3 regions of the Alkalihalobacterium alkalinitrilicum genome follow, and region 1 is predicted to be linked to each of the others. Evidence: riboswitches for the same ligand, from Rfam matches in the RefSeq annotation. Region 1 holds a riboswitch; each other region holds the start of a gene.
What was found. A riboswitch is a leader RNA that binds a small molecule or an ion and turns the genes downstream of it on or off. The one in region 1 is predicted to bind cyclic di-GMP.
Positions count from the first base shown of each region.

Region 2: linked by a shared signal. The riboswitch ahead of BK574_RS08000 (methyl-accepting chemotaxis protein) and the one ahead of BK574_RS13000 (anti-repressor SinI family protein) in region 1 are both predicted to bind cyclic di-GMP.
Region 3: linked by a shared signal. The riboswitch ahead of BK574_RS28945 (type II secretion system protein) and the one ahead of BK574_RS13000 (anti-repressor SinI family protein) in region 1 are both predicted to bind cyclic di-GMP.

Region 1 is NZ_KV917368.1:2,702,566-2,705,898, forward strand. Features, by position in the region: gene sigK (RNA polymerase sporulation sigma factor SigK) at 1-630, opposite strand, end outside; cyclic di-GMP riboswitch class I at 1,118-1,213, shown strand; gene BK574_RS13000 (anti-repressor SinI family protein) at 1,245-1,451, shown strand; gene BK574_RS13005 (VanZ family protein) at 1,543-1,812, opposite strand; gene BK574_RS27535 (hypothetical protein) at 2,087-2,248, shown strand; gene BK574_RS13010 (ABC transporter ATP-binding protein) at 2,555-3,333, opposite strand, start outside.
Region 2 is NZ_KV917368.1:1,709,182-1,712,514, reverse strand. Features, by position in the region: gene BK574_RS08010 (sigma-54 interaction domain-containing protein) at 1-178, opposite strand, end outside; gene BK574_RS08005 (2,4'-dihydroxyacetophenone dioxygenase family protein) at 385-873, shown strand; cyclic di-GMP riboswitch class I at 1,055-1,142, shown strand; gene BK574_RS08000 (methyl-accepting chemotaxis protein) at 1,347-3,083, shown strand; gene BK574_RS07995 (Rrf2 family transcriptional regulator) at 3,283-3,333, opposite strand, start outside.
Region 3 is NZ_KV917368.1:4,742,099-4,745,431, reverse strand. Features, by position in the region: gene BK574_RS22900 (PilW family protein) at 1-371, opposite strand, end outside; gene BK574_RS22895 (type IV pilus modification PilV family protein) at 368-826, opposite strand; gene BK574_RS22890 (prepilin peptidase) at 839-1,591, opposite strand; gene BK574_RS28945 (type II secretion system protein) at 1,742-2,077, opposite strand; cyclic di-GMP riboswitch class II at 2,273-2,356, opposite strand; gene BK574_RS22880 (sensor domain-containing diguanylate cyclase) at 2,664-3,333, opposite strand, start outside.

The DNA of each region.
Region 1 (3,333 bases):
ATAGCTTCTAGAAATATTTAGCTCCTTAGCAATTTCCCGCTGCGTTCTTTCTTTCATTAAATCTAGACCAAAACGTCCGACAATGACTTCTTTTTCGCGCTCATCTAATACATGGATGTAATCATAAATTTGCTTTTTTTCCATTTTCAGTTGGATCGTATCGACGATATCGTCCGTTTCTTCTTGAAGGACATCAATTAAAGTAATTTCATTTCCTTCCTTATCCGTTCCAATTGGATCGTGAAGCGATACGTCTTTCTTTACTTTCTTTAATGCGCGAAGATGCATGAGGATTTCATTTTCAATACACCTGGCTGCATAGGTCGCTAGTTTCGTTCCTTTTCCTTGTGAGTAGCTCTCAATCGCTTTTATTAACCCGATTGTGCCAATCGAAATTAGATCTTCTGTATCTTCACGAGTATTTTCGAATTTTTTTACGATATGTGCGACTAAGCGTAAATTATGTTCTATAAGGCGATTACGGGCTTCTTCGTCTCCTTGCTCCATGAGCTGTAAGTATCTCTGCTCCTCTGCTTTCGAAAGCGGTTGAGGGAAGGCATTGTTTTTTACGTACCCTACAAAAACAATGACTTCTTTAATAAAATAGGTGATGGCTGCAAATAATGACACTTCCTCACCCCCATAAGGTTTGTTATCTTATGTCTATGTGTGTATGGGCTCGGTTGTGTCTGTACAAATAAAATTAAATTGAAACTAGTTCTTTCATATCCCCACTTTTTTGAAAGTCATTTAGTGCTCATCCTTAAAATACATAACCTTCTGTAAGTTTATTATTGGGTATTTTCTGAAAAAGTTCTCGACATATTAGTATTCAATATAACAATTAATTCCAAATAATCCATCCGTTTGAAATAACGATGATAGAACTATATACCTACTATTTTTTGTTTATCAACATATCAACAGTGTAAACATAGGTAAAAAAAACTAAGCAGGGGTCATTTTTTCTGTATCTTTGACACGATTTGTATATTCTATCATCGACAAACTTCAACACTATGATATGGTTTCTTCCTTTATACTATGAATTAATTAATACATAAGTCGCGGAAAATCTCAAAAACTTTGAAAAATCATGAGGAATACTTTAATATTTTTCAGAAAACGGCAAACCTATTGAAAAGTAGGGACGCAAAGTCACAGGTCTTAGGTTGGGGATTTGGATTTCAATGATGATGGCTGGACTGCCTGAAATGCTCATAGTATTTTAGGAGGGAAATACGATGAAAAATGAATGTAACAAAGAGTTGGATCAAGAGTGGGTACAATTAATGAAACAGGCAATGGAAATGGGTTTAACCAAACAAGAAATCAAACGGTTTTTATTAAAAAAGAAAACAAACTGGGCAAGTCCTCCAAGAAACTTTATCCTTAGAAAAGACTATCCATTTTTTTTACTTCTTGATAAGTATTACGCAAAAGTTTATTAATTCTATGTAAATTACAAAGTTAGGACGGGCCGAAAGTGATCAATGATGGCGAATATCATTCATCACTTTTTTTCGTTTAACCTAAGCCTAGCTACAAATTAACCTTGGTTGAACTCTTTTGAAACATACAGACTATTTTTCTTAAAAAGGAACCAAAGGTAGCATTCCTCCTATTATAGCTTCTTCTAACAATTACCCATAAAAGCATTTTTGAAATATCATCAAAACCAAACGAGCGAAACGGTACGTAATATTGATGCACTTCATCAATGACACCATACGAAACCGCAACCAAGAATGCAAACTGTTCTTTTTTTCGTTGAAGTTCTCCAAATGTCAAAAAGGCAAGAATAATAAACAAATATAACAGCCCAATTGAGCAAGTTCGAGAATAACTCCAATCGCTACGAACACACTCGGATGCATATTACTAAAAATGACTTCCAATCGACTTGGATTAAAATTACTGGATTGCCACCAAATCAACATCACATAGAGAATAGAATACTAATAAAAACTCTACGCATGTTAAATACATGTATATAACAACGATCAACAAGTACCCATAAGACGTTACCTGAATATTGAATACTTCTCTGGAACAAGTAATACGATATACAGAGGAGGTCTTAGTGATGCTTCTACTAGGTAAACAGATAATGAGTAAAGGTAAAGCTTTTTATCATCGTTTAATGTATGCCTACAATATTGTGTTGTATAAAGATTGTCTTGATAAAGAGATGAAATTAAAACTCTTAAAAAGAGTAATTCATCATGAAAAAGAATTAAATGTTTAGAGAAAATAAGTGAAAGAAGATTGATTAGGAATTTATTAAGTAAGTTCTTATGTTTTTATTTAATCGTTAGACTTTTGTTTAATAAAAATAGAATGATGTGGTGTTGCATTTTTTATAATGTTACTATTTTTATCAAATACTGGTGACATATATTCGCTTTGATTATAATTACCTAAAGGCTTATACTTTGAAGCTACTTTGGCATTCAAATACCTTATTCCCTATAACCTATTAGACTTTTTTACAAAACTTGTAAGCTTATAAATTATATTGTGAATGAGGTACCTCATTCAGCGTTTAACCCTTTTATGATTGCATAACTTCCATTTGCTTTCTGAGCAATTGACTAAACATACTCCGTTTTTCTTTTGCCAGCTGATTAAAGCCACCTTGCTGGATGATTTGACCTTGATCGAGAACAATAACTTGATCAGCGTGACGAATCGTTGATAAGCGATGGGCAATAACGATAATTGTCATTCTGCCTTTCAGTCGTTCGATAGCCTCTTGTATCTTCGACTCATTTTCTGTATCTAACGCACTCGTAGCTTCATCTAATACGAGGATCGATGGTTTCCGTAAAATCGCCCGGGCTAAGACAAGTCGTTGCCGTTCTCCTCCTGAAAGTCGGATGCCACGATCTCCAATTAAAGTATCCAACCCTTGAGGAAGCTTACTAACAAAATCAGCAGAAGCAAATTCGAGTGCTTCCCACATTTCCGCTTCGCTGGCATCTGAAGCAACAAGTTGTAAATTTTCTCGAATACTTTCATTAAATAAAAATGGATCTTGAGGAACATAACTAATCGCTTGTCGCAAAGAACGTACATTACCGCTTGATAGTGGAACACCGTCTAATAATATTTCTCCTTCTTCTGATTGATTAAGTCCCATCAACAAATCAATTAACGTACTTTTACCAGCACCCGATGGGCCAACTACAGCAGTCATTTGGTTGGCAGGGATATACAAATTAATATCCTTTAAGGCATACTTTGAATCATTCGGGTTATAACGAAATGTAACATTACGACACTCTATCCCATTATGAATGTTTAAAGGTTGGATGCTCTGTTGATTAACAG
Region 2 (3,333 bases), 990 kb from region 1:
ACATGGAATTAATGCGGGATACTTTAAATAATTGATAAGCTAATTTATTGGCAAAGATTAAGTCTCCATTGCTTTTAAAAAGTAGGGAAGGTTGTTCTGTCATTTCTAAAAATCTTGTTATTTTTGTTTGACTTATGAGATCTTTAACCGTTGTCTGTGTTTGCATTTTATTTTCCATAGTAACACCCTCTTTCCTTTGATCTACAATCATCATAAACTATTGTGACATATAAATTAAGTGCAAAATTGCAAATGTTGTGCATTGTTGCACAGATTTGGTTGCATTTTTACTGATCATACTGTGTTTCATGGGGTTTTTACTGTTGGCATGAAAGTTGCAATATAGTTGTATACCTTAATTACAAAACAAATGGAGTGATACAAATGGTTAAAAATTTAGAGTTAGATTTTTTCACTGAAAAAGTAGCATTACCTGACAGAGCAATTGATATTGAAAGTATTCCGTGGGTTCCACATAGTGAAGGAGTATGGTTTAAACCGCTACGATTTGATTTAACTACTGGTAATTGGGTTCATTTAACAAAGATGTCAAGTGGTGCGATGATTAGACGCCATAGACATACAGGTGGGCCTGTTCTCGCTTATCCGCTTCATGGAGAATGGTATTATTTAGAAAGAGATTGGGTTGCTAGACCAGGAACATTTGTTTATGAGCCGCCAGGAGATATCCATACGTTAGTAGTGGATAAAGACAAAGGTGAAATGATTACGTTATTCTTCTTAGGTGGGGTCATTCAATATTTAGATGACAATAATAATGTGACTGATCAAGATGATATTTTTCTTCGATTAAAGAAATACACTGATTACTGTGAAGCTAATAATATACCAATCGTAAATTTGACATACTAGTTTCCTATTCGAGGCCCAAGTTTGTAATCTTGCAAACTTGGGCCTCTTTGTAACTTTATAACTAAGGTAGTTTGATATACATTGATTAAAAGAGAGACTAATTACATAAAATCATTGAAAATTTATAATTTTTAAATGATAATAGAACTAGTTAATCAACTCTATACAAATAAATTGAATAATTTGTTAAGGGCAAACCTTTGGAAACAAAGGGACGCAAAGCTTTAGGGGCTAATACAAATTTTTTGTTATGCTAGCCAGTTACCGTTTTATGGAAACATTTTTTAACGGGAATGTTTTTTTATTTTATATTAAGCTACTAGATCCATTCAGTTATTGGGGGTAGGCACTGGGAAAATATAATCGTAACTTATGTCTATTGATAGATAAATTTTGTGAAAACCGCCAATTCATTGGTGTACTTGTGTTTCTATATTAACAAGATATTTAAATATAAAAGGTGGTTTGAGGGTATGCAACTGACAATTCAAAAAAAGCTCTTTTTTATAATTCTTCTTTTGTTAGCGGTTCCAAGTTTAATTATTGGTATTGTTGGCTTTAACTCTGCAAAAAGTAGTCTAAATCAATTAAGTGGAACCATGTTGGAAAATAGTACAAAGCAAGTCGTACATATGATTAGTGCATTAAATAATGAAGTGGATAAAGGAACTTTGTCTTTAGAAGAAGCACAAGAGACAGTTAAAACTTTTATTTTAGGGGAAAGAATGGCTGATGGAACGAGACCTGTAAATACCAATATAGATCTCGGAGAATATGGGTATATTTTTGTAATTGATAACCAAGGAAATGTTCAAACCCATCCATCCCTTGAAGGTGATAATGCTTGGGAGTTTCAAGCAAGTGATGGATCGTATTTTGTACAAGAATTTATTAATGTTGCTGAAAGTGGTGGAGGTTTTGTTTATTATGATTTCCCACATCCAAGTAATCCCGATCGAAATGAAACGAAAATAGGATATTCTGAAATTGACCCGTATTGGGGCTGGGTTATTGTACCAAGTTCATATATGTCAGATTACAACAGTGGTGCTAATCAAGTTTTATATATTCTTCTCATTACATTAGGGTTATCTTTATTAATCGGAACGGTTATTACATACTTATTTTCAAGACATTTATCAAAACCAATCCAAGCATTATCTCAACAGGTGCAAGAAGTGGCATCTGGTAACTTGAGAGTTAGTGAGTTAAACATTAAAAATAAAGATGAAATTGGTTTACTAGCGACTAGTGTAAATAAAATGACGAAAAACTTAAAAGAAATCATTGGTCAAGTGTCTTCTAGCTCTGAGCAAGTAGCATCGACTTCAGAAGAGCTATCTGCAAGTAGTGGGCAAACTAGTAAAGCAACAGAAGAAATTACAGAAGCGATACAGGAAATTTCCAGCGGTGTTGAAAAACAAATGGAAAGTATCGAAGAGATGTCTAATGTTGTAACGCAAATTTCTACTGGAATTGAAGCCATTTCCAAAAATGCAGAAGAGGTCAATCAATCTTCAGAAGAAACAGCGAATACGGCTCAAAAAGGGAAACAAGTTGTATTCCAATCGATGGAACAAATGAACCAAATTAATGCTTCAAGTATAGAAATGGAAAAAGTAATTCAAGCTTTAGGACAAAAGTCTGAGCAAATAGAAAATGTCATTTCAATCATTACTAGTATATCTGATCAAACGAATTTATTAGCCTTAAATGCAGCGATAGAAGCTGCTCGCGCAGGAGAACATGGTAAAGGGTTTGCAGTTGTTGCAGATGAGGTAAGAAAGCTAGCAGAAGAATCTAGTAGAGCGGGTAGTCAAGTAAATGAATTGATTAAAGACATTCAACAAGAAGTAAGTAAAACAGTAGATGCAATGGGTGAAAATGGACGTGCAATAGAAGAGGGGATCACACTAGCAAACCAAGCAGGAAAGGCGTTTGAGGAAATTACAGATGGTGTTGAAAATGTTAGTTATCAATTCCAAGATATTTCAGCTGCGATCCAACAAATCAATACAAGCTCAGAAAGTTTATTAAGAATGGTAGATGGTACGGAACACATTTCAAAAGAAGCGGCAGGTTATGCTCAGAATGTTGCTGCTTCAGCAGAGGAGCAAAATGCGTCTATGGAAGAAATCACTTCTGTTGCTGATACATTAGCCACCATGGGTGAAGAATTGCAAAATAGTGTAAAAAGGTTTAGCTTATAATCATCCTAATAAGTTAAAAGTGAGAACTTCTTAACGAAACAGAGCAAAAAACTAAAATAATAATTATATAAATCTCCTACCGAATTTGATTAAATAGGTAGGAGATTTCTTTTCGACCTTGCTTTAACGAAGTAAAGGATCAATAGTATGCTTCATTCAGCTATGCAAAAAGTAGAATGAAAGCACACGACAGACCGAACTAAACTTTTGGTAATAGCGTCCTCAAGTAATCTTTGTTAATTAATATATC
Region 3 (3,333 bases), 2.0 Mb from region 1:
ATATTGTATTTGACAGGGTCTTCGGCTGGCTCAGGTGTTACATCAAAACTTTCTACTTGATTCGATAATAGATGGCCACTATCTTTAAGAAAAACTTCTTTTGTAACCTCATCATAGCGGATAAATACCTCTCCATCTTTTCTTAACTCCCATTTTCCAGGAGTATTATAAATTTGTGCTCCATCGCGAATTTTTTCACTCATATATTGCGAGATAAACCGCGCTTCATGTTGCAGTTGATTATCAATACTCGTTTGTTGATGGACTTTCAATGTACTATTTACTAACATATAAACAGGAATAGAAATCATTGACATAATGGTAATCGTCAAAAGTAACTCGACTAAAGTAATACCTCGTTGATTTCTCATGGTTGCTTTTTCACCACCGTAACTAAAGAAACATCTTGACTGTTTGGTGCGTTTGATTTTACGGTTACTTCTACTTCAAAAAAGCTAGCTGCTAATATCTGATTTCTTTCCTCATCATCAGTTACGTCAGATAACTCACTAAATGAGATTTCATAAAGTACTTCTGTATCTCCTAACAAAGGCGGTTCAAGTTGAGCTATGTTAATTTCCGTACAGCCACTATTAGGGGAACAAGTGCCGTAAATTATTTCATCCTTTAAAGCACTTGGGTACGAATTGACTCTCACTTCTTCGATCACTTGCTGAGCAAAATAAAGAGTTTGCGTTTCTCTTCCTTGAGAAACCGTGTTCGTAAAGGCATTGGTCATTAACGTGAGAATAGGAATTACAATAATCCCCAATATAACAATCGTTACGAGTAACTCAATTAATGTAATTCCTTTTTGATTATTCATATTCTCACACCCTTACCATAAGAAGTTAATATACCAATTCCAAATATCCTGTCCAAATAAATAAGCTAAAAGCGTTCCAATAAAGATAAACGGCCCAAACGCAATCGGTTGTTTACGCTTCACGATGCCAAGTGCCAATAGTAGTACACCAATGACCGTACCGACAAATGATGCTAAAACGAGACTCATCACCGTCATCCATGGTCCTAACGCGACACCAATCGCCGCATACAGCTTTACATCACCACCACCCATTCCACCTCGACTAACGATGGCAATGAGTAGTAACAATGCAAAACCAACAACCCCACCAAGTAAATAGTACCAAAATGGTTCTGTACCTATAAATAGGTGAGAAATGATAAGTACACCAAGCATTGGTAACGTTACTACATCTAGAATAAGTTGTTTACGAATGTCAGTTAATACAGAAATGACAAGTAAAACAGTTAGGAGAAGTGCTGGAATTAGCTCTAGTTGTAGACCGACAAATTTATACACGATAAAAATCGATGTAGCTGTTAAAAGTTCACCGAATGGGTATAAAGGTGATATTTTTGTTTGACAATAACGACATTTGCCTTTTAGAAATACATAACTGAAGACAGGAACTAAATCTAATACCGATAATTTGTGTTTGCAATGTGGACAATGAGAAGGAGGGAAGGCGATTGATTTTTTATTTAATAGACGGATGGCTACAACGTTGAAGAAGGAGCCGAGTAATAATCCTATTAGAATGACATATATATCTATGAAAATCACAATTAACTCTCCTCCTAAAATATATTATGTCTAAAAGGACCCAGTTAATAAATAACTACATTCATTACCTTTTGATTTAAAGTTTACGCATTTTTATCAATTCTGGTTAAAAAGCTGCCGCATTTTTACGGCAGCTTTTATAATAACAGTCTATTGACATTCAGTAATCGCTAAAGGAGTGTCTGCTACTTCTGCAGCAGGAAGATCAGTTCCATCAGCACACTTTGGCCAACTTTCTAAGTAATCACCAACAAGTTGAGACTTTAATGTTGGTTCTTCTCCATTTACCACAGAATACCTTTGAAAAGCATCTTCTGCTATTTTTAAAGTTTGCGCATTTGTATTTTCTGCCGCAGATTCACGTTGCCCCATTAGTGCTGGTACCGCTATCGCTGCAATAATCCCCAAAATAACAATTACTACTAGTAACTCGATTAGTGTTAAACCGCGTTGGTTTTTAAGACGTTTTTGAATAAGTGCTCTCATTCTTATCTCTCCCTTTTTCCTCATAGTTTCAATTTATTTTCAGAGCTGTTCTTGGCTCTCAAAATCGTTAATAGATTGGCTTGTCCTTGTGCGTGATTCCCCTTGTTTCGCTAACTTTTTTACCTTAATCTGTCAAAATGCGACAAATTTAAAGCAAAAAAATAACTTTTACCTTTGACCACCTCCGCAGATGTCATATGTAAAAGTCGGTTGCACCACTAGCTCCTTACGACTTAGGCGCCCACTTACAAGTCGTAACTCATCGCTCCTTTTCAAACTACCTCTAAGAGTTATTACCCTAATTACAGTAGCTCCAAACCTATTATAGCAAATTATTAAATTCAGGTAATACTAACTAGTGAATTTCCAGTTATTCACTAGTCTGAATGTCTTACCCTTATATTTTTGATTATAACAAGAAATCTTTAAAATTAAAGAGTTTTTCAAAAAAAATTATGAGCGTTTTTAAAACATCTTAAGACTAAAGTCACAAAAGATACATTAGTTTTAAATGTGAGTTTTATAATTAGCAAAAAGTAGAAATCATTTCACGTACTTTGTCTCTATCTCCTCTACTTTCTAGTCTTTATCTCGTTAAAGTATCCGCTAAAAAATCTACATTTTTTACGACTTCACAATCATCCCTATACAGCGCTACACGATTTCTTCCTTTTTGTTTAGCACCCGTATACATGGCGCGGTCGGCTTGACGGACGAGTGAAACGGGATTGGTTTCTTCTTTGTCACTTATGGCGAAACCGATACTCGCTGTAACGTGAATGATCTTTTTCTCACCATGATTAAGATCATTATGAATATTGAAACTGTTATTGGCAATTTGACTTCGCAATTGTTCGGCTATCTTATGTGCATTCGTTAGATTTGTATTGGTTAACATGATCACAAACTCTTCGCCACCGTAACGGGCTACAGAGCCATCATCACCTATGATGTTCTCCATTAATTTTGCCAATTGACAGAGTACTTCATTTCCTGCTTGGTGACCATACGTATCATTGACCGATTTAAAGTGATCGAGGTCTAATAAAATAACAGCTAGTTTTTCATTCTGAATGATGCTTCGTTCATATTCTTCAATTAATGTTCGTTCAAATGATCGATAGTTGTAGAGGTCGGTTAGTGAACAACGCTCACTTTCTTTTATCGTCTGTTCGTAATGGCGGGCGTTATCCATAGCAACACCGAGAAAATTGGCGAGAATCTCAACTAACGTGACATCTTGTTTTTTATATGCA